DNA from 2 places in the Thauera sp. WB-2 genome. Region 2 is predicted to be linked to the other one. Evidence: predicted binding sites of a transcription regulator. Region 2 holds the regulator's gene; the other holds the start of a gene.

Region 1 (10,768 bases), 360 kb from region 2:
CGACGCTGGCCACCTCAGACAGGTGTGCGCCCGAGGTCATGGTGACGAAGCGCAGGTCTTCACCCAGACTGGCCAGCGCGGCGAACTTGTCGGCGGTGAGCGCGAGCTCGAGTTCGGCTTGCAGCGAGGCGCCCACCTTGCCTTCGGTGCGCAGGGCTTCGATCACCTTGAGGCCTTCGCTGCGGACGCTCCGAATGATCTCCCAGCGTGCGATGAGCCCGGCCTCGCCCTCTTGCGCGGGCAGGGCGTGGAAGCTGTGCAGCATCACGCTGTCGGCCTCCTCGCCCGCCCGGGCGGGGTTGAGGATGGCCCAGGCTTCCTCGGCAGTGAAGGAAAGGATCGGCGCCATCAGCTTGAGCAGCGTCTGGGTGACATGCCACAGCGCTGTCTGCGCGGCACGGCGTGGCAGGCTGCCGGCCGCGGTGGTGTACAGGCGGTCCTTGAGGATGTCGAGGTAGAAGGCGCCGAGATCCTCGGCACAGAACACCTGCAGGGCCTGCACCACGCGGTGGAACTCCATCTTCGCGTAGTCGGCCTCGGCCTGCTGTGCGAGCTGGCGGGTAAAGGCCAGCGCATAGCGGTCGATGTCCATCCACTGCTCGACCGGCACCGCATCGCTGGCGATGTCGAAGTCGGCGGTGTTGGCGAGCAGGAAGCGCAGCGTATTGCGGATGCGGCGATAGACCTCGATCACGCGGTCAAGGATCTCCTTGGAGATCGACAGCTCCCCCGAGTAGTCGGTGGATGCGACCCACAGGCGCAGGATCTCTGCGCCGAGCTTGCCGGTGACCTCTTGCGGAACGACCACGTTGCCGAGCGACTTGCTCATCTTGCGCCCGGCGCCATCCACCGCAAAGCCGTGCGTCAGCAGGCTGCGGTACGGTGCATGGCCGTCAATGGCGCAGCCGGTGAGCAGTGATGAATGGAACCAGCCGCGGTGCTGGTCCGAGCCTTCCAGGTACATGTCGGCACGCGGGCCTTCGGGGTGGCCGTCGTTGTGCGAGCCGCGTAGCACGTGCTTGTGCGTGGTGCCGGAGTCGAACCAGACGTCGAGGGTGTCGCTGATCTTGTCGTACTGTGCGGCCTCGGCGCCGAGCAGCTCTGCAGCGTCGAGCTTGAACCAGGCCTCGATGCCTTCCTGCTCCACACGCTTGGCAACCTCTTCCATCAGGTCGACCGTGCGCGGATGCAGCTCGCCGGTCTCCTTGTGCAGGAAGAAGGGGATCGGCACGCCCCAGTTACGCTGGCGCGAGATGCACCAGTCGGGTCGGTTTGCGATCATCGCGTGCAGGCGTGCCTGGCCCCAGCCGGGGTAGAACTTGGTGGCCTCCACGGCGCGTAGTGCGCGCTCGCGCAGCGTCGACCCGTCGGCGGCAGTCCGATCCATGCCGACGAACCACTGCGCGGTCGCGCGATAGACCAGCGGGGTCTTGTGGCGCCAGCAGTGCATGTAGCTGTGGGTGATCTTGCCGTGCGACAGCAGCGCGCCGACTTCGGCGAGCTTGTCGACGATGGCGGCGTTGGCCTTCCAGATGTTCATGCCGCCGAAGAAGGGCAGGTCGGGCACGTACTCGCCGCCACCCATCACCAGCGACAGGATCTCCTCGTTGCTGCGGCCATAGGCGCGCCACGAGTTGAAGTCGTCCACGCCGTGAGCGGGGGCCGAATGCACGATGCCGGTGCCGGCGTCCACGCCCACGTAGTCGGCGAGGTACACCGGCGATGCGCGGTCGTAGAAGGGGTGGCGGAACTCGATGCGGTCGAGCGCGGCGCCCTTCGCGGTAGCGACGACGCTGCCCTCGAGCTGATAGCGCTGCAGGGCGGATTCGACCAGTTCCTTGGCGAGCACCAGCAGACGATCACCCACGTCTACGAGCGCGTAGTCGAACTCGGGATGGGCATTGAGTGCCTGGTTGGCGGGGATGGTCCACGGGGTGGTGGTCCAGATCACTGCGGCGGCGGGCTTGTCGAGCTTCGCCAGGCCGAAGGCGGCGGCAAGCTTGCCAGCCTCGGCCGCCGGGAAGGCGACGTCGATCGTCGGTGACTGCTTGTCGGCGTACTCGACCTCCGCCTCGGCCAGCGCCGAGCCGCAGTCGAAGCACCAGTTCACCGGCTTCAAGCCCTTGAAGACGTAGCCGTTCTTCGTCATCTCGGCGAGCGCGCGGATCTCGTTGGCTTCGTTGGCGAAATCCATCGTGCGGTAGGGATTGTCCCAGTCGCCGAGTACGCCCAGACGGATGAAGTCGGCCTTCTGGATCTCGATCTGCTCGGCGGCGTAAGCGCGGCACAGCTCGCGCACCTTGTCCGCAGGCAGGTTCTTGCCGTGAGTGACCTCGACCTTGTGCTCGATCGGCAGGCCGTGGCAGTCCCAGCCCGGCACGTAGGGCGCATCGAAGCCGGCGAGCGTCTTCGAGCGCACGATGATGTCCTTGAGGATCTTGTTCAGCGCATGGCCGATGTGCAGGCTGCCGTTGGCGTAGGGCGGGCCGTCGTGGAGCACGAACTTGGGCCGGCCGGCGCTGGCCTTGCGGATGCGCTGGTAGAGCTTGCTCTTTTGCCAGTCGGCGATCCAGTTCGGCTCGCGCTTGGGCAGGTCGCCACGCATCGGGAAGGGGGTGTCGGGCAGGTTGAGTGTCTTGCGGTAGTCGGCCATGGCTGGAACTTGACTCTTGTGGGTTCTGTTGGGGGTGCGCAGCCTGGGCGCCGTCAGTCGCGCACCGCGGGGCGGTCGGCAAACCACTGGCGTGCCGCCTCGGAGTCGAGGGCGATCTGGGTCCGCAGGGCGTCGAGCGAGTCGAACTTCTGTTCGCTGCGCAGCTTGTGCAGGAAATGTACGCGAATGTGCGCACCGTAGCAGTTCTGCGACCACTCGAAGAGATGCACCTCGAGTCGGGCGCGGCCGCGCGCCGTTGCGGTAGGCCGTACGCCAATATTGGCGACGCCGAGGATGCGCTCTTCGGCCAGGCCCTCGACACTGACGACATAGACACCGGTAAGTGCGGGCCGGCGGTGCTTCATCTGGATGTTTGCGGTCGGGAAACCCAACTGGCGGCCCAGCTTGTCGCCGTGGCTGACACGGCCGGCAATGCTGTAGGGGCGGCCGAGCAGGCGTGCGGCGTGGCCGAGGTCGTCTTCGAGGAGCGCATTGCGCACGGCCGAACTCGATACCCGCTCGTCGTCCACGCACAGGGTCGGCATTGACTCGACCCCGAAGCCATGGGTCACGCCCGCCTCCTGAAGCATCGCGAAGCTGCCCTGGCGGCGTGCGCCGAAGCGGAAATCGTCGCCAATGAACAGATGGCGCACGCCCAGTCCGCGCACCAGCGTGTCGTCAATGAAGCTCTGCGCCGACTGTGAGGCCAAGCGTGCGTCGAAGCGGCAGATGTAGGTGCGATCGACGCCTGCGGACTGCAGCAGCAGCAGTTTCTCGCGCAGCGAGGCCAGTCGTGCCGGTGCGTCGGCAGGGCTGAAGTACTCTCGCGGATGCGGCTCGAAGGTGAGCACCACCGCCGGCAGGCCGAGTGCACGAGCCTTTCCGGTCAGCAGCGAGAGCAGCGCCTGGTGACCGCGATGCACGCCATCGAAGTTGCCGATGGTGAGCACCGCAGGCGTATCGGCATGCTCGGGAATCCCGCGATGAACCTGCATAAGCGCCTGAAAAAGCCGCAATTATAGCGACAAAGCCCGCGTCTGCGGGCTTCGAGGCCAAGGCGCGGAGCGGACGGTCGAGCGCTGGCGCCGCGTTACCGACGACTCAGTCGAGGCGGGCGACGCGCGTCGGTGTGCTGGGCGCATGCTCCTGGAAGTAGCGCTTTATGCCGCGCATCAGCGCGTTGGCCATCTTTTCCTGGTAGGCCTCGTCGTTGAGCCGGCGCTCTTCCTGCGGGTTGCTGATGAAGGCGGTTTCGACCAGAACGGACGGAATGTCGGGCGCGCGCAGCACGGCAAAGCCGGCCTGCTCTACTTCGGGCTTGTGCAGCCGGTTCACCGTACCGAGCTCGCCAAGCATCGCCCGCCCGAGCTTGAAGCTGTCGTTGATCGTTGCCGTCTGCGACAGGTCGAGCAGGGTGCGGGCAATGTGGCCGTCCTGGCGTGCAAGGTTGACGCCGCCGACGAGGTCGGCGTCGTTTTCCTTCTGCGCCAGCCAGCGTGCGGCCGAGCTCGACGCGCCGCGCTCGGACAGCACATAGACCGAGCTGCCATTGGCTTCGGGGCGCACGAAGGCGTCAGCATGGATCGACACGAACAGGTCGGCGCGCACCCGGCGAGCGCGTGCGACGCGTTGATGCAGCGGTACGAAGTAGTCGCCGTCGCGCGTCAGCACTGCACGCATGCCGGGCTCGGCGTCGATCTTGCGCTTGAGGCGGCGCGCGATCGACAGCGTCACGTTCTTCTCGTAGCTGCCGCCGCGCCCGATCGCGCCCGGGTCCTCGCCGCCATGGCCGGGGTCGAGCACCACGGTGTAGAGGCGGTTCGCAGCGGGCTGCTTGGCGGGTTCGCGGCGCGCCGGCTCGCGGCCCTGCGCGCGCGCCACCGGCGTTGCATCCTTGCCGTCCTCGCCCATCGCAGCGTCCATCGGCGAGTCCTTGAGGATCAGCGCCATGAGCGGGTCGTGTTCTTCGGTGGGGTGGAGGTCGAGCACCAGTCGGTGGCCGTAGTTGCCGACCGGAGCCAGGGTGAACACCTGCGGATTGATCGGCGCCTTCAGCTCGACGACCACGCGCACCACGCCCGGCCTGTTCTGGCCTGCACGAATCTGGCGGATGTAGGGGTCGCTGTCGAGCACCTTCGACGGCAGGGACTGCAGCACGCTGTCGAGGCGCACGCCTTCGAGGTCGACCACCAGGCGGTCGGGGTCCTGCACCAGCATGTGGCTGAAGCGCAGCGCCGACGCGCCTTCGAGGGTGATCCGCGTGTAAACGGGCGAAGGCCACACGCGCACCGCGACGAGGCTGGCCGGTGCGGCGTGGCCCACCGGACTGACCATGAGCGCGAGCGACGCACCTGCGAACTTGAGCAGTTGGCGCCGATTCAGGCCACGTACGCCGGCCGTGACCGTAGCGACCGCGTGGCCAGCATCGACCTGCCCGATCAATTCGTCCCGGGCACCGGGCCTGCACCCTGCAATGTCTTCCCCAGTTCGATCACGCATTTCCGCCCCGCATCCGTGTGTCCGCTGATCTCCGCAAAGCGCCCGTCGGCTTCGGTTCGAAGCTGGATTTCGAGGTCGGGGGAGGGGATGTAGGGGGCCGCCTTGTCGGGCCACTCCACGATGCACACGCCCCGTCCTTCGAAGTACTCGTCCAGCCCCGCGTCCAGATATTCTTCGGGCGAATTGAAGCGATAAAAATCAAAGTGATATAAGTCTAATCTAGAAACTACGTAAGGTTCAATCAAGGTGTATGTGGGGCTCTTCACCTTACCCTCGTGGCCGAGGGCGCGCAGCACGCCACGGGTGAGGGTGGTTTTGCCCATGCCGAGGTTGCCCTGCAGCCAGATCCGCAGGCCGGGCGCGAGTGCCGCCGCCAGTGCCGCGCCAAGTGCTTCGGTGTCGGCTTCCGCCGGCAAGTGCGCGTCCAGGCGGGCGCCGCTATCATCGGCAGCTTGATTCAACTCGATCATGGGAACCTCGTGGTGATGGCGTCAGGTCAGGGCAGGGACAGTGTGGCGGGGGCACCGGACATGTCGTCTGCGGCGGGCGCGCAGCCTGCCGCGGTGTCGGGTTGGGGCCCGAGCAACGGGCTTGAATTTGTTGCGCAGATCAGACAGTGGGGGCGGGAGTTCGGCTTCAATGCGATCGGCGTGGGCGGAATCGACCTCACGGATGCCGAGCCGGGGCTGATGGCCTGGGTGGAGGCTGGCTTCCACGGCGACATGGATTATATGGCGCGACACGGCCTCAAGCGCGCGCGCGCAGCCGAGCTGGTGCCCGGTACCGTGCGCGTGATCAGTGCGCGCATGGACTACTGGCCCGCGGCTGCCGACGCCGGCGCGGCGCTTGCCGACCCGCAACGCGCCTATGTGTCGCGTTACGCATTGGGGCGCGACTACCACAAGGTGTTGCGTGCGCGCCTGCAAAAGCTCGCCGAGCGCATTGCCGCTGCCGTGCCGCACCAGTACCGCGTATTCACCGATTCCGCCCCGGTGCTGGAGGTGGAGCACGCCAGCCGCAACGGACTCGGATGGCGCGGCAAACATACCCTGCTGCTCGATCGCTCGGCGGGTTCGTGGTTCTTCCTCGGCGAGATCTTCACCGACCTGCCGCTGCCGGTCGACGAACGGCTCGAGCCGCACTGCGGCCGCTGCACGGCCTGCATCGACGCCTGTCCCACCGGCGCCATCGTCGCGCCCTATCGTGTCGATGCGCGGCGCTGCATCTCCTACCTGACCATCGAGTTGCAGGGCGCCATACCGGAAGCGCTGCGCCCGCAAGTCGGCAACCGCATCTACGGCTGTGACGACTGCCAGCTCGCCTGCCCCTGGAACCGCTTCGCCCAACTCAGCTGCGAGCCCGACTTTGCGCCCCGGCATCGCCTCGACAGCACCACGCTGGTCGAGCTCTTCGCCTGGTCGGCGGCCGACTTTGCCGAGCGCACGGCGGGCAGTCCGATCTACCGTATCGGCCACGAGCGTTGGTTGCGCAACATTGCCGTGGCCTTGGGCAATGCGCCGACCACCGCCGCTGTCCTCGCTGCCCTGCAGGCACGCGCGCAGGACGACAGCGCCATCGTGCGCGAGCATGTGGCCTGGGCACTGGATCGCCATGGCGGGGCGGCGAGCGGCTAGAATCTGCGGCCCTCTCGTCTGTGGCCCTCTCGTCTGCAGTCCTCTTGTCTGCAACCCCCTCCCAGGAACCGCCGCGCCTCATGGAACAACACCTCGAACACCGCCTCGAGAAGCTCGAGACCAAGCTGATGGCTGCCGAGGATCTGCTCGACGAACTCAACCGCACGGTATGGCGGCAGCAGCAGGCGCTGGAACTGCAGCGCGAGCAGCTGCGCCAGCTTGCCCAGCAGGTCAAGACCATCCAGCCCGGCAACCCGCTGCGCCCCGAGGACGAGGTGCCGCCGCACTGGTAGAGGGCGTCAGGGTATGAGCGCGCCGGTTAGGCGGGCGAGGGTGTCGCCAAACGCGCTGGTCAGTACCACCAGCAGGGGCATCCCGTAGGCGAATGCGTACACTGCCAGCCTGATGCGCTGGTGCGCGCTGCGCAGCTCCAGAAAGTGGTCGCACACCAGCCGCAGCTTGACCGCCATGACCACGGCGACCATCACGGCAACGCCCAAGCCGGCATCTGCCCGTCCGCCCAGGCCGGCCCCTGCCACGCTCAGCAGCACCAGCAGCAGCCACGCCAGGTCGACCTTGCGTGTTTCGCTCATTGTCTCGGTCCCTTGGTCGGCATTGGGCTCATCGCAGCACATAGAACAGCGGGAAGATCATCAGCCACAGGATGTCCGTCGCGTGCCAGTAGCAGGCAAAGGCTTCCAGGCCACCATGCTCGGCCACCGTGTAGGCGCCCCCGGCGGTGCGTGCCATCACCCACAGCATGCCCAGCAGTCCCCAGAACACATGTACCAGGTGGGTGAAGGTGAGGTAGTAGTAGGTCACCACGAACACCCCGGCGTCGCTGTCCAGCCCGTGGCTGAAGTTCCAGCGCAGTTCGAGGATCTTGATCAAGGGGTAGCCCAGCCCGAACACGAAACCGGCCAGCAACCAGCGCAGGCAGGCCGGCTTGCGCCCGGCGCGCATCGCATGCAGCGCGCGCGCCACGCACCAGCCACTGGTGAGCAGCATCAGCGTGTAGCCGGTGCCTGCAGCAAGCGACAAGCGTCCCGGCCCGGCCTCGAATGCGTCCGGGTTGTGTGCGCGGGCGATGAAATACACCGCGAACAGCAGCGCGAACTCGGTCAGCTCGCAGAAGATGCCCACCCACATGGCCTTGCTGCCGGGGATGCGGCCGGTAACCGGTGCGGTGTGGTCAGAACGATCGGGGAAAGCGAGGGCGGCAGGCACGGCAGGGGCTCGGAGCAGGGTGAGGCGGCGCCAGGGCAACACGCCCCAGGCAGGATCACCAACTGATACGCTCAACGCTACCGCGCTGCCTTGATCCAGGGTAAATCCTCGCGGCCGGTGCCATACTGGCGGCCCGCGCCAAAACCGGAGTCCAGACTCGTGAAGATCATTTCCCTGCTTGCCCTCGGAGCCGTCCTGCTGGCGCCGCTGGCGCAGGCCGAAACCGTCGGTAGCGTCGACACCGCCTTCAAGCTCATCGGTCGGAACCACCAGGTCGTCGTCGAGGTGTTCGATGATCCGAAGGTGAAAGGCGTGTCCTGCTACGTATCGCGCGCCCGCACGGGCGGCGTGAAGGGCACGCTGGGCCTGGCGGAAGACACTGCCGACGCCTCGGTGGCCTGCCGGCAAGTGGGCGAGATCTCGTTCGCCGAGCCGCTGCGCAGGCAGGAGGAGGTGTTCTCGCAGAGCGCGTCGATCCTGTTCAAGAAGATCCGCATCGTGCGCATGGTCGACAGCGCACGCAACACGCTGGTCTATCTCGTTTATAGCGACAAGCTGATCGACGGTAGCCCGCAGAACAACGTCACCGCGGTGCCTGTCCCGCAGGCCGTCGCCATTCCCGTGCGCTGAGCGCGCCGCGCGCGCAGCACACGGGCTGCCGCGCTTCAGGCCGCCGCCACCTCGGCGAGGCTGCACTTGGTGACGCCGAATTCGGTACGCACCAACAAGGGGTAGCTCGCGCCGCTGAAACGGCCGAAGTGGCCGATGTTATAGCCGACTACGCAGCCGGCGATGTGGCCGATGCGCACACGCCGGCCGACACGGTAGCCAGCGCGGATCGCACGGTTGACGGCGTGCTCGACGCTGCCATGCCAGGGGTGAGGGCAGTTGCCGCTGCGTTTGCCCTCGATTACGGAGAGGGGCTGAGTGCTCATGATGACCTCTGTCAGGGGCCTGGGGGTTGGGCCTTCAAGACCCGTAACGGCCCGCGTCGGGCGGGCTTGATGCACTTTCCCGCAGTCCCTTGCGTGCAGCAGTGACGCCCGTCACGGCGCGGCGCAATCACTCCGCCTGCGGCGCACTGCCGCTACCCGGTCGTGACCGGGCTCACACCCGCCGCTGGCTCAGCGCGCGCACTGCGCGGCCAGCCACCGCCCCTCGGTCTCGACGTCGAGATCGCCGCGCGTCGAGCGCATGCTCACGCGCGTGGTGAAGTGCTCCGCGGAGTGGACGCGTGCGCGGAAGTTGCCGGTTGCGCTCGGTCCGGTGCAGCTCAGCGTGCCCGTTACCGTGTTGCCCTGCCTGATCACGTCGCTGAGCACGCAATTGCCCTCCACCTTGCCGGAGAAAACGTTGTCCTGGCGAGCCTGCTCAGGCGTGATGCAGGTGCGCGCCGTACCGTCCGCGCCCAGGCTGACACCCCGCTGCGCCATCTGCTGCTCGACGATGCGGCGGGTGTCGGCAGGCAGGTTCTTGAGCTGCTGCTGCAACTGCGCCATGTGCGCCGACATGTCCGGCAGGCCGCCCACACTCAGGTGGGTGGAGCGGAACTCCCACAGCCCGGGGCGGATGTTGTCCACGGCGTGGGAGGAGAGCGGGAGGCTGGCGAGCGCGAGGGCAAGCAGGGCGAACCGGTGGGACGTCATGACGGGGCTTCCTGGGAGGTTGCGGTTGGGCGAAGGCCAGATTATCGCTGGCGAGCACGGAGTATTTCCGTGGCTTTGTGCAAGCAGGTGTGCGCTTACTGCCCTGAGGTGAGGCCGATCCAGGACAGCATCCCGGTTACCGCGGAAGCCCCGCCCCACCAAAGCAGTATCACCGAGGCGACCGCCGCCAGCGTGGCCAGGTAGCCGCCCAGCAACATCAGTCCGTCGCGCAGACGCAGCCCCCAGGATTGGCTCGCCGGGCGAGGATGAGGAGCACCGGGACTGCGTCATCGAGCGTTGGGACTACACACCCGATGCGCAGGGTTTCGTCCGTGCGGCCCTCACCCGGCTCGCTCCGGAGCGAGCCTGAGCTCAGGCGGCGGCGAGCGCTGTTCCACGGCGGCTGCCCGGCGCTAGAGCGCGCAAGGTCGAAATCTGCACGGACGGCTGTGCAGAATTCGCAATCCGACTCAGTCCGTGTCCACCTGCACTGCGACGCGCTGCACGATCGCCCGCAGCGCTGCGCTGTCCGCCAAACCCGTAATGAAGCGCTGCGGGATGCGGCTAAAGCCGACCTGCGCCCCCACCAGCGCCCCCGTCAGCATCGCCCGCGCCAGGTTCTGTCCGCCGCCATTCACCGCGTGCAGCACCGCGGACTCGAAGTCGTCGGCAAAGCGCGCCGCCAGGTAATAGGCGGCGGGGAACTGGTGGTACACCGCGCACGGCATGCCATACACCAGCGACACCTTCCACGCCGGCTCGATACGTACGTCCGGGTCGAGCGCTGCGCGCGCGATTGAGGATTGCGTGAGCAGCGCATCCGGCGAGGGGAAGCGGCCGGCGGTCGGGACCTCGACACTGCCGGGCCTCGGCGCCTGCAGGTTTCCAGAGGTGACGGTGTGGAAGGGCAGTGCGCCGGACTTCACCCGCGCCATCAGCTTGGCCGAGATCGCCGCATCGAGTGCATGGCCCTCGACCAGCATGCCGAGCACCGCGCCGAAGGCCACCGTCATCGCCACCACGGTGCCGTCGGTCTGGGTGAGCACGGTGTTGCGGGTGACGGCATCCGCCAGCGCAGCCGGGTCGAGCGCGTAGCGCACCGCGATCGC
Region 2 (10,768 bases):
TCGGCCGCCCGATCGGCGTGCTGATGGATCTGCAGGGGCCAAAGCTGCGTGTCGGTCGCTTCGCCGAAGGCCGGGTGACACTCGGCCCGGGCGCGCGCTTCCGGCTTGACCTCGACCCGACGGCGGGCGACGCCGTACGCGTCAACCTGCCCCACCCCGAGATCTTCGCCGCGCTCGAGACGGGTACCGAACTGCTGCTGGACGACGGCAAGCTGCGCTTGCGGGTGGACGCCTTCGGTGCCGACTTCGCCGATACCACCGTGCTGGTGGGCGGCGTGTTGTCCGATCGCAAGGGCGTCAACGTGCCCGGCGTGGTGCTTCCGATCTCGCCACTCACTGCAAAGGATCGGGCCGACCTCGACTTCGGCCTGGCGCTCGGGGTGGACTGGGTGGCACTGTCCTTCGTGCAACGCCCGGAGGACATCCGCGAGGCGCGAGAAATCATCGGCGACCAGGCCTGGATCATGGCCAAGCTGGAGAAGCCGGCCGCCATCGAGCAACTCGAGCCCATCGTCGCCCTGGCCGACGGCATCATGGTCGCGCGCGGCGACCTTGGCGTCGAGATGCCACCGCAGCAGGTGCCGGTGCTGCAAAGGCGCATCGTACGTGCGGCACGTGCCGCTGGCCGCCCGGTTGTGGTCGCGACGCAGATGCTGGAGTCGATGATCGGTGCGCCGGTACCGACCCGCGCAGAAGCCTCGGACGTGGCAACGGCGATCTATGACGGCGCCGATGCGGTGATGCTGTCGGCCGAATCCGCATCCGGCCAGTATCCGGTCGAGGCGGTATCGATCATGCACCGCATCATCTGCGAGGTGGAGCACGACCCGGCCTGGCGCAGCGGGCTGGAGGCGAGCCACACGCCAGCTGCGGCCAACACCCCGGACGCGATCTGCTGCGCGCTGCGACGCGTGGCCGGACTGCTCGAGCCCGCTGCCACGGTGGCCTACACGACGACCGGCTTCAGCAGCCTGCGCGCCAGCCGCGAGCGCCCTGCCACCCCGATCCTGGCACTGACGCCGCATGTCGGTACGGCACGACGCCTGGCTCTGGTGTGGGGCGTGCACGCGGTGCCCTTCGAGGAAGTACACGACGTCGCCGAGATGGTGGACCATGCCGCCAGCGCCGCGGTGGCGCACGACTTCGCGGCCCCCGGCGACGTGGTGGTGGTGATTGCGGGTCTGCCGTTCGGGCGTAGCGGTAGCACCAACCTGCTGCATATCGCCCGCATTCCCGACTGAGCACCGCACGCAGCATGAAAAAAGCCGCGGGTGACCGCGGCTTTTTTCATCAGTACTGCGAGGCAGCTTACTTCTTGCCTGCGGCCAAGCCGTTGACGATCTCCTGCTTGGCTTCCTCGACCGTGCCCCAGCCCAGGATCTTGACCCACTTGCCGGGCTCGAGGTCCTTGTAGTGCTCGAAGAAGTGCACGGTCTGCTTCATCAGCAGCTCGGGCAGATCGTCGGTGCTCTGCACCTTGTCGTACAGCGGGGTCAGCTTGGACACCGGCACGGCGACGACCTTGGCATCGACGCCGCCATCGTCTTCCATCTTCAGCACGCCGACCGGGCGACAACGGATCACGACGCCGGGCGCGAGCGGGAACGGGGTGACGACCAGCACGTCCACCGGGTCACCGTCGCCAGCGATGGTGTGCGGCACATAGCCGTAGTTGAGCGGGTAACGCATCGAGGTACCCATGAAGCGATCGACGAAGACGGCGCCGCTGTCCTTGTCCACCTCGAACTTGATCGGATCACCCTGAGCGGAGATCTCGATGATGACGTTGATGTCGTTCGGCACGTCCTTGCCGGCGCTGACCAGATCGAAACCCATACATCCCTCCCGTGGAAAAATTGTGCGCGGATTATAGGGGGAAACCACAATGTCTTGCACTGCACCACGCCCACCGGCCACGCTCAGGCCGGCGCATCGAACCCGGCATCCTCCACCGCTGCACGCATGGCGTCGACCGAAACCTGCGCTGGATCGAAGCGCACGGTCGCACTGCCCTGTTCGAGGGACACCTGCACGTCCTCGACACCGGCAATGCCCTTGAGCACACCGGTCACGTTCCTGACGCAGCCGCCGCAGCTCATGCCTTCGACCTTGATCGTCACTTCGCTCATGCAGCACTTCTCCTCATCATTGATTGACGGCCCGCCGCGCCAGGGCCTCAGGTAATGCACACCACGCCGCTCCACAGGTCGCCGCCGAGCGTGGGCGCGTGGTAGAGGCCGAACAGCCCGAAGCCAAGCACGAGCAGCCCCGAAGCGATGCGCACCTTGCGATTGCGGGTGAAGTCGCGGAAACGCTTGAACAGCATGCCGGCCAGCAGCAGGTTGGGGAGCGTCCCAAGACCGAAGGCGAGCATGAGCCCGGCGCCGCGCACACCCGAACCGGTGACGAGCGCAGTGGCCAGAATGGAGTATGTGAGTCCGCAGGGGATGAAGCCCCACAGCATGCCAAGCGGCAAGGCCTGCCTGGGCGACCGCGCTGGCAGGAAACGACGTGTCGCCGGCTGGATGCGCCGCCACAGCACATGGCCGGCGCGCTCGAACGGCGCAAGCGGGCGGGTAAAACCGGTGAGGTAAAGGCCGAGTGCAACCAGCATCAGGTTGGCCAGCACATAGAGCGTCATCTGCACCGGCAGCATGCCGTCGTACAGCATGCCGACCGAACCGATAAAGCCCACAGCGGTGCCGAGCGCAGTATAGGTGCCGATCCGCCCCAGGTTATAGGCGAGGTGCAGCGGCCACTGCGGCTTCCCGCCGGGCACCTGAACCTGCATGGTGAGGGCGCCGACGATGCCGCCGCACATCGACACGCAGTGAGTGCCGCCGAGCAGGCCGATCAGGAAGACGGCCAGGTAACCTGTTTCGGGCATGGGAGAAGAGCGATCCGGTGCGGCGCGAGGCAAAAGCGCATTTTACGCCTGCACGCCCGCAACCGCATGCGACAAATCGCCCCGCCCTCGCGATCGCGTGACTCAGATCACCCTGGAGTAGCGCGCGCGCTCACGGTCTGCGCGCAGATAGCGGTCGAACACCATGGCGACACCGCGCACCAGCAGGCGACCAGCAGGCTCGACGCTGATCCAGTCGCCCTCGATCTTCACCAGCCCGGCCTTCTGCATCTCCTGCAGGTCGGCAAGTTCCTCGGCGAAATAGGAGCGGAAGTCGATCAGGTGGGCGATCTCGATCGACTGCATGGACAGCTCGAAGTGGCACATCAGCGCCTGGATGATCGAACGCCGCAACAGGTCGTCGGCGGTAAGTTCGATGCCACGCAGGACCGGCAGCTCGTCACGGTCGAGCGCATCGTAGTACTCGTCGAGCGTCTTGACGTTCTGCGCGTATACCGGACCGATCTTGCCGATTGCCGATACGCCGAAGGCAAGCAGATCGCACTCGGCCTGGGTGGAGTAGCCCTGGAAGTTGCGGTGCAGACGGCCCTGGCGCTGGGCAACGGTGAGTTCGTCATCCGGCTTGGCGAAGTGGTCCATGCCGATATAGACGTAGCCGGCCTCGGTAAGGCGGCGGATGCCGAGCTGCAGCAACTGCAGCTTGGTGTCTGCAGTGGGCATGTCGCCGCTGTTGATGCGGCGCTGCGGCTTGAACAGGCCCGGCAGGTGGGCATAGCTGTAGAGAGAGATGCGATCGGGCGAGATCTCCAGCACCTGCTCGAGGGTACGGTTGAAGCTGATCACGTTCTGCTTGGGCAGACCGTAGATCAGGTCCATGCTCACGGACTTGAAGCCCGTGGCACGTGCCGCGTCGATGACGAGCTTGGTCTCGTCATAGCTCTGGATGCGGTTTACCGCCGCCTGCACATCTTCGGCGAAGTCCTGCACGCCAACGCTCATGCGGTTGAACCCAAGCTCGGCGAGCAGTTTCACGGTGTCGAAGTCGACCTTGCGCGGGTCGACCTCGATCGAGTATTCGCCATTGGGAACGAGCGTGAAGTGTTCGCGCACCGCGGCCATGAGCTCGCGCATCTCGTCATGCGACAGGAAGGTCGGCGTTCCCCCACCGAGGTGGAGCTGCGTGACCTGGCGGCTGCCCTCCAGGCATTCCGCCTGCATCGCGACCTCCTTGGCCAGGTATTTCAGATACTTGGCCGAGCGCCCATGATCCTTGGTGATGATCTTGTTGCAGGCGCAGTAATAGCAGATCGTGTTACAGAAGGGGATGTGGAAGTATAATGAGAGCGGTTTGCTGACGCCGCCGACCGCCCTTTTTGCGAGCCAGGCCTTGAGCGCATCGGCGTTGAAGGCCTCGACGAAGCGGTCCGCTGTCGGATAGGACGTGTAGCGCGGTCCGTTGATGTCGAATCGGCGGATGAGTTGCGGATCGAAGATGAGTTGGTTCTGGCTTGTCATGATCTTGCTGCGGCAGTGTGTGCCAAACAATGGCAGATCGCCGCGTTTTTTTGGTTGACGTGGGTCAACGGGCGTGATGTGTTGCCCGATCGAACCACTCCTGAGCCAGGTCTGGCGTCTTTTGTCGGGGAAGCAGGATTATCGTGCAGATGAGGGCGAGCGTGCCAATTACCGTGAACGGGCTCAAGTCTGCCTGTTCGCAGTGCAACCTGGTCGAGTTGTGCCTGCCCTTCGGGATGTCCGACAGCGAGTTGAACCGCCTGGACGAACTCGTTGGCGCGCGGCGCAAGGTCAAGCGCCAGCAAAGCCTGTATCGTGCGGGCGATCCGTTCGAGGCGATCTACGCCATCCGCGCCGGTTCGTTCAAGACCGACGTGCTGCTCGAAGACGGCCGCGATCAGGTGACCGGCTTCCAGATGACCGGAGAGATTCTCGGCCTCGACGGCATCAGTGCAGAGTCGCATACCTGCAATGCGATCGCCCTCGAGGACAGCGAGGTCTGCGTGATCGCCTATGACAAGCTCGAGCAGATGTCACACGAAGTGGAAGGCCTGCAACTGCAGTTCCACAAGGTGATGAGCCGCGAGATCGTGCGCGACCACGGCGTGATGATGCTCCTCGGTTCGATGCGCGCCGAGGAACGGCTGGCGGCGTTCCTTCTCAACATGTCGCAGCGCTTCAATGCGCGCGGCTTCTCGGCGCAGGAATTCCACCTGCGCATGACGCGCGAGGAGATCGGTTCCTACCTGGGGCTCAAGCTCGAGACGGTGTCTCGCGCTTTCTCCCGCTTCCAGGACGAAGGGCTGATCTCGGTACAACAGAAGCACGTGCAGTTGCTCGATCCCACCGGGCTCAAGCGCCTGATCCAGCACCAGCACGGCGCGCGCTGACGCTGGCCGCTCCGCCTCGACGGCCGCCATTGTTCAGGCAAGGAAGCCTGCGGGATTCTTGGTGAAGGCGACCGACACGATCCATACGTACACGAACAGGGCGGCCGCAAAGGCGCCCGCACGCACCGGCTTGGTCGGGCCGCGCTTGAGTGCAAGCGTGCCAAGCAGCACGTATGCAACCAGGCCACCGACCTTGGCGGTCACCCAGTCGGCGGCAAACGGGTACTGCGCGATCATGACCGCCAGCGTGATCGCTGACAGCAGCAGCAGGCTGTCGATGATGTGCGGCAACACACGGGTGAGCCGGTGCGAGAGCATCGGATTGCCCGTCAGCATCCACATGCCGCGCAGCAGGAAACCCGCTGCGCTGAGCACGACGCAGACGACGTGAAGGTGTTTGATCGCGTAGTACATCCTTTCTCCTTGCAAGGGCTGGCAAGCTGCCGGTCTCGGGGCGACAGGTATTGTCGCCCGTCTCGGGTAAGATTACGAATCGTTCCGGAGCCAAAGCAATGTCCCAGCACCCCCATGTCGACATCCCTGCCCTGCTGCATCGCATCCCGCTGTTCAGTGAGTTGTCGGAGTCGGATATCCAGCGTGTGTCGCGCTACACCCGCGATCGGCATGTCGGCAGGGGCGAAGTGCTGTTCCAGCGCGGCGACCAGCCCCACGGCTTCTATTTCGTCGTATCGGGCCAGATCAAGCTGGCCTTCTCGTCGCCACAGGGCACCGAGAAGGTGGTCGAGATCGTGGGTGCGATGCAGAGCTTCGGCGAGGCGGTGATGTTCATGAACCACCCCTACCCGGTCTTTGCGGAGGCCTTGTGCGACACGGTGCTGATCCATGTCGGCCATGCGGTCGTGACCGAACTCATCGACCAGGATTCGACCTTCGCTCACAAACTGCTGGCCGGCATGGCGATTCGTCTGCACAGCCTGATCCAGGACGTCGAAACCTACTCGCTGCGCTCGAGCATGCAGCGCGTCATCGGCTACCTGCTGCAGGTGGCGGACAGCGACACGCCATGCGAGATTGCGCTTCCCACCAGCAAGCAGGTGATCGCCTCGCGCCTCAACCTGACCCCCGAGACGCTGTCGCGAATCTTCCATGACCTCAGCGAAGCAGGCCTGATCAGCGTGCAGGGCAAGCGCATCACCCTGCACGACCCTGCACGCCTGGCACGGCACAACGCCTGAGGCCGTTGCAGCACGGTAGCCGTTCAGGGCTCGAGCACGTACTGCCCTGGCGCATCGGCAAGCGCGGGAAAAGCCTCGGTCGACACCGGGCGCGCCGCCACGAGCGCGCCGCAGCGTGGCTTGAGCCAGCGCATCCAATCTTCCCACCAGCTCCCCTCGCAACGCTTGGCGCGCTGACGCCAGGTTTCCGGCGTATCGTCGCGTGTGCTGGCTTCGACCCAGTAGTGGCGCTTGGGCGGATCGACGACGGGATTGACGATGCCCAGGATATGCCCGGAACTCGACAATACCTGCCGCACCGGTCCGCCAACGTGGTGCACCACTTTGAAGGTTTGCAGCCACGGCGCGATGTGATCGTCCTCGGCCGCAACCGCATAGAGCGGCTGCGAAACGGCCGCGAGGTCGAGCGCCTCACCGGCGACCTGCAAGGCCCCTGGCTGGATCAACTTGTTGTGCAGGTAGAGTTCGCGCAAATACCAGGCATGCATGCGGTACGGCATGCGGGTGGTATCCATGTTCCAGAACAGCACGTCGAATGGCGGCGGTGACTCTCCGTACAGCCAGCCATGCACGACGTAATGCCAGATCAGGCTGTTGGAGCGCAGCAGCCTGAACGAGGCGGCCATCTCCTTGCCGTCCAGGTAGCCCTTGCGAGCCATCTGCTCGGTCAGGTAGCGGATGCTGCTCTCATCGATGAAGACCTCGATGTCGCCTGGTTTGTGGAAGTCGACCAGCGTCGTAAACAAGGTCCAGTCGGCGACCGGCATCTCGGCCTCACCATAGCGCCGGTTCGCCCACGCCATGTACATCGCCAGTGCGGTGCCGCCAATGCAATAGCCGGCGGCATGCACTTTTGCGGCGCCCGTGAAGGCGCGCGCCTGACGGACGATCTCGTCGATGCCCTCGATCAGGTAGTCATCGAAGCCCACCTCGCTCATGCTGGCATCAGGGTTCTTCCAGCTGGTGATGAACACGTCGAGCCCCTGATCGAGCAGGAAGCGGATCATGCTCTTTCGCGGCACCAGATCGAGCACGTAGAACTTGTTGATCCAGGGCGTGATGATCACCACGGGCTCGGCACGCACGCGCTTCTGGGTCGGGGCATAGTGGATCACCTCGAGCAACCTGTTGCGGTAGATCACGGCACCAGGCGTGGTAGCGAGATTCTCGCCCACACGGAAGTCATCCGGGCTCGTCATGCGAACGTTGCCGGCCTGCAGGTCGGCGAGCCAGTTCTCGAAGCCACGCCTCAGGCTGTCGCCATTGGTCTCGATCGCGCGCCTGAGCGCAACAGGGTTGGTCCAGAAGAAGTTGGTCGGCGCAACCGCATTGAGCCATTTCCGCCACCAGAAGGCTGCGCGCCTGCGCTCCTTGTTCGACAGCCCCGGCGTCTCGTAGAGCATGTCCTGCGTATGGCGGGTGAAGGCGAGGTACCACTCCTTGATCAGGTCCCAGGTCGGGCGCTCGGTCCAGGCAGGATCTGAGAAGCGCGCATCATCGGCATTCGGGCTGATCGGATCCTCGCTCGGAATGCCGCGCATGCGATCCCACGTGTGCATCTGCAGCCGGAAAAGGTCGCGCGAGAGACTCAGCAGGTGCTCGCTCAGCTCCTGTGGATGCGCCATCCAGGCAAGCTGCGCGTGGACTATGGGCGCGGTCATGCCGAGCGGATCGACAGACCCCTCCACCTTGTCGTGCAGTCGACGCAGCAATTCATTGGCACGCCCGCGCGTCGCCCTCGGGTGCGACGATGGACGACTCCTGCGGTCCGGTGTAGTCATGTATTTCGCTCTCCTCGCAACGATTCATCGGAGCTGGTACGGATGTCGGGCGACAGCCACCTCGACACCGCTCCAGCCTAGCTCACCCTCCACTGCCGAAGCCAGGCCGGCAGCGGCAAGCACCTCGCCATGGACGACGAAAGTCCTCGTTGGCGGCGGCGTGAAGCCGCGCAGCCAGTCGAGCAAGGCCGGGCGGTCGGCATGCGCGGACAGGCCACCGATGGTGTGCACGCGCGCGCGAACGGGTACTCGCTCCCCGAACAGCGTGACTTGCCTGGCACCATCGACCAACCGGCGACCGAGCGTGCCGGCAGCCTGGAAACCGACGATCACGATCGCACATTCCGTACGCGCCAGGTTATGACGTAGATGGTGCTTGATTCGCCCGGCGTCGCACATGCCGCTCGCCGAGATGATCACGCGCCCGCCACGCACGGCGTTCAACGCGATCGATTCCTCGACATCCTGGACGAAGCGCAAGCGAAAACGTTCGCCATTGGCCTGCACCCAGTCGTACAGCTCCCGCGTCTCGTCATCCCAGAGCTCGCGGTGGCGAACGGTGAGCTCGGTCGCCGCTGTGGCCATCGGCGAATCAACCGCAACGTCGAGCCGGCTCACCCGCCCGGAACGGACAAGATCGGCGAGCACGAACAGCATCTCCTGGGTTCGCCCCACTGCGAAGGCCGGAATGATCACGTTGCCCGTATCATGTGCGAGCGTGGTGTTGAGCACATCGGCAAGCTCCTCGTAGGTGTCACCCACCGAGCGATGAGCGCGATCACCGTAGGTCGACTCCACGCAAACGATGTCGGCGCGCGTAACCCGCACGGGATCCTGCAGGACAGGCCGCAAGGGCTGTCCCAGATCGCCCGAGACGACCATGCGGCGCCCGCTCCCGACGAACTCGATCTCGATGATCGCCGAGCCCAGGATATGACCGGCATTGCGAAACCGGCAGCGTACACCAGGCGCGGGCGCAAACCAGACATCATATGCGATCGCACGCAGGCGCCCCAGGCTCGCCCGCGCCTGCTCGACCGTATACAACGGCGCAAGCTCCCTGTACCGCTGCGCCTTCCTCGAGCGCGCATTGCGCAAGGCCCACTCGGACTCCTTCTCCTGTATGAAGGCCGAGTCCATCAGCATGACGCCCAGGAGGTCGACAGTGGCAGCGGTAGCGTAGATCGGCCCCCGGTAACCCAAGGCAACGAGCCGTGGGACGAGGCCGCTATGATCTAGATGCGCATGGGTAAGGAGCGCAAACTGGATCTCGCGCAGATCGAATTCGAGCGCCTCCCGGTTCTTGCGATCGGCCTGCCTGCCACCCTGAAACAAGCCACAATCGACGATGAATGCACCGTCAGAATGATCCACCTTGAGGCAGGACCCCGTCACCTCTCCAGCGGCGCCGTAGAAAGTCAGTTGCATCGTCAACAAGCCTCCCTATGCGTACTGCTTGCAACGCCCCGCATGCACCTTACACGCACGCCACAAGAATCACGGAGCAATCCGCAGGCTGTTTGATCGCGATCAAGCGCCCTCAGCACGTGGCGCTGGCTATAATCGGATCGTGACACACAACAGGGAGTCTCCGTCATGTTCAAGCACATCCTGGTCCCGACCGATGGGTCGGCCTTGTCCGAAAGCACGGTGGCCCGCGCCGTCTCCTTCGCCAAGGACGCCGGAGCGCGCATCACCTTCTTCTACGCCCAGCCCGACTTTCCCATGCCCATTTATGGCGAAGGCGCACTGATCGACCCCACAACGCCGGAACAGTTCGCAAAATCGGCCGCGTCCGAGGCAAGCGCCATCCTGGCCAAGGCCAAGGCCAGCGCAGATGAGGCTGGCGTGGCGTCGGACACGGACACTGCCGTCAACGAAGTCCCCTACGAGGCAATCATCGATGCAGCCGATCGCCATGGCTGCGACTTGATCTTCATGGCCTCCCATGGCCGGCGTGGCATCGCAGGTCTGCTTCTGGGCAGCGAAACACAGAAGGTGCTCACCCACAGCAAGACGCCCGTCCTGGTCTATCGCTGAAAGGGACAGGAACCCGCGCTTATGCAAAACGGCCCTCACGGGCCGTTTTTTTGTTTACCGGTGTGCTGATCAGCGCCCGGCGCTCGCCCTGCGTTCGTCTTCGGCCATGTGCCGACGCGCGAAGCGATACAGATAGATCGCCATCACGACTACGAACAGGATGGTGAACAGACTCAGCAAGCCGATATCACTGGTGAACAACAACTCCCAGGCCATGACATACCTCCTTAGCAGGGTGTTGAAAATTGGATCATCACCTTCGGTTTCCGGCTGGGCCGGAAAAAATCGACTCTGAAAAGTCCCGGCGTGGTTCGCCATGAAGCAGTTTCCAGTCGTCTTTCAAGCCGATTTTGCTACCGCAATTCAGCAGCGCTCCCGTCGCTGCAAGGACGTCGTTTTCTATTCAATATCGCAATCCGATAGGCGCGCGAGCGCCAACGAATTACGGCGCCAGCAAATTGCCCAATCGCGTCAGGTTGT

What was found. The regulator FNR, encoded in region 2, switches genes on or off when oxygen is low (the NO sensors DNR and NnrR bind a similar motif). The targets are predictions, from matches to a motif close to TTGANCTAGNTCAA.
Region 1: the regulator FNR is predicted to act here: its motif matches at 8,104-8,117, upstream of LQF09_RS12375 (cytochrome c oxidase subunit 3 family protein).

What each region holds. Positions count from the first base shown of each region.
Region 1 covers NZ_CP088935.1:2,702,322-2,713,089, reverse strand. The annotation lists gene ileS (isoleucine--tRNA ligase) at 1-2,653, opposite strand, end outside; gene LQF09_RS12405 (bifunctional riboflavin kinase/FAD synthetase) at 2,707-3,648, opposite strand; gene LQF09_RS12400 (N-acetylmuramoyl-L-alanine amidase) at 3,755-5,152, opposite strand; gene tsaE (tRNA (adenosine(37)-N6)-threonylcarbamoyltransferase complex ATPase subunit type 1 TsaE) at 5,092-5,622, opposite strand; gene queG (tRNA epoxyqueuosine(34) reductase QueG) at 5,683-6,786, shown strand; gene LQF09_RS12385 (SlyX family protein) at 6,867-7,079, shown strand; gene LQF09_RS12380 (cytochrome C oxidase subunit IV family protein) at 7,086-7,379, opposite strand; gene LQF09_RS12375 (cytochrome c oxidase subunit 3 family protein) at 7,408-7,935, opposite strand; gene LQF09_RS12370 (CreA family protein) at 8,173-8,643, shown strand; gene LQF09_RS12365 (hypothetical protein) at 8,679-8,948, opposite strand; gene LQF09_RS12360 (DUF3617 domain-containing protein) at 9,138-9,659, opposite strand; gene LQF09_RS12355 (ADP-ribosylglycohydrolase family protein) at 10,130-10,768, opposite strand, start outside.
Region 2 covers NZ_CP088935.1:3,067,219-3,077,986, forward strand. The annotation lists gene pyk (pyruvate kinase) at 1-1,241, shown strand, start outside; gene ppa (inorganic diphosphatase) at 1,309-1,836, opposite strand; gene LQF09_RS14005 (heavy-metal-associated domain-containing protein) at 1,920-2,129, opposite strand; gene LQF09_RS14010 (sulfite exporter TauE/SafE family protein) at 2,177-2,887, opposite strand; gene hemN (oxygen-independent coproporphyrinogen III oxidase) at 2,990-4,381, opposite strand; gene fnr (fumarate/nitrate reduction transcriptional regulator Fnr) at 4,531-5,271, shown strand; gene LQF09_RS14025 (SirB2 family protein) at 5,305-5,685, opposite strand; gene LQF09_RS14030 (Crp/Fnr family transcriptional regulator) at 5,784-6,467, shown strand; gene LQF09_RS14035 (PHA/PHB synthase family protein) at 6,491-8,128, opposite strand; gene LQF09_RS14040 (MBL fold metallo-hydrolase RNA specificity domain-containing protein) at 8,273-9,676, opposite strand; gene LQF09_RS14045 (universal stress protein) at 9,845-10,288, shown strand; gene LQF09_RS14050 (DUF3149 domain-containing protein) at 10,358-10,504, opposite strand; gene LQF09_RS14055 (IS5 family transposase) at 10,731-10,768, opposite strand, start outside.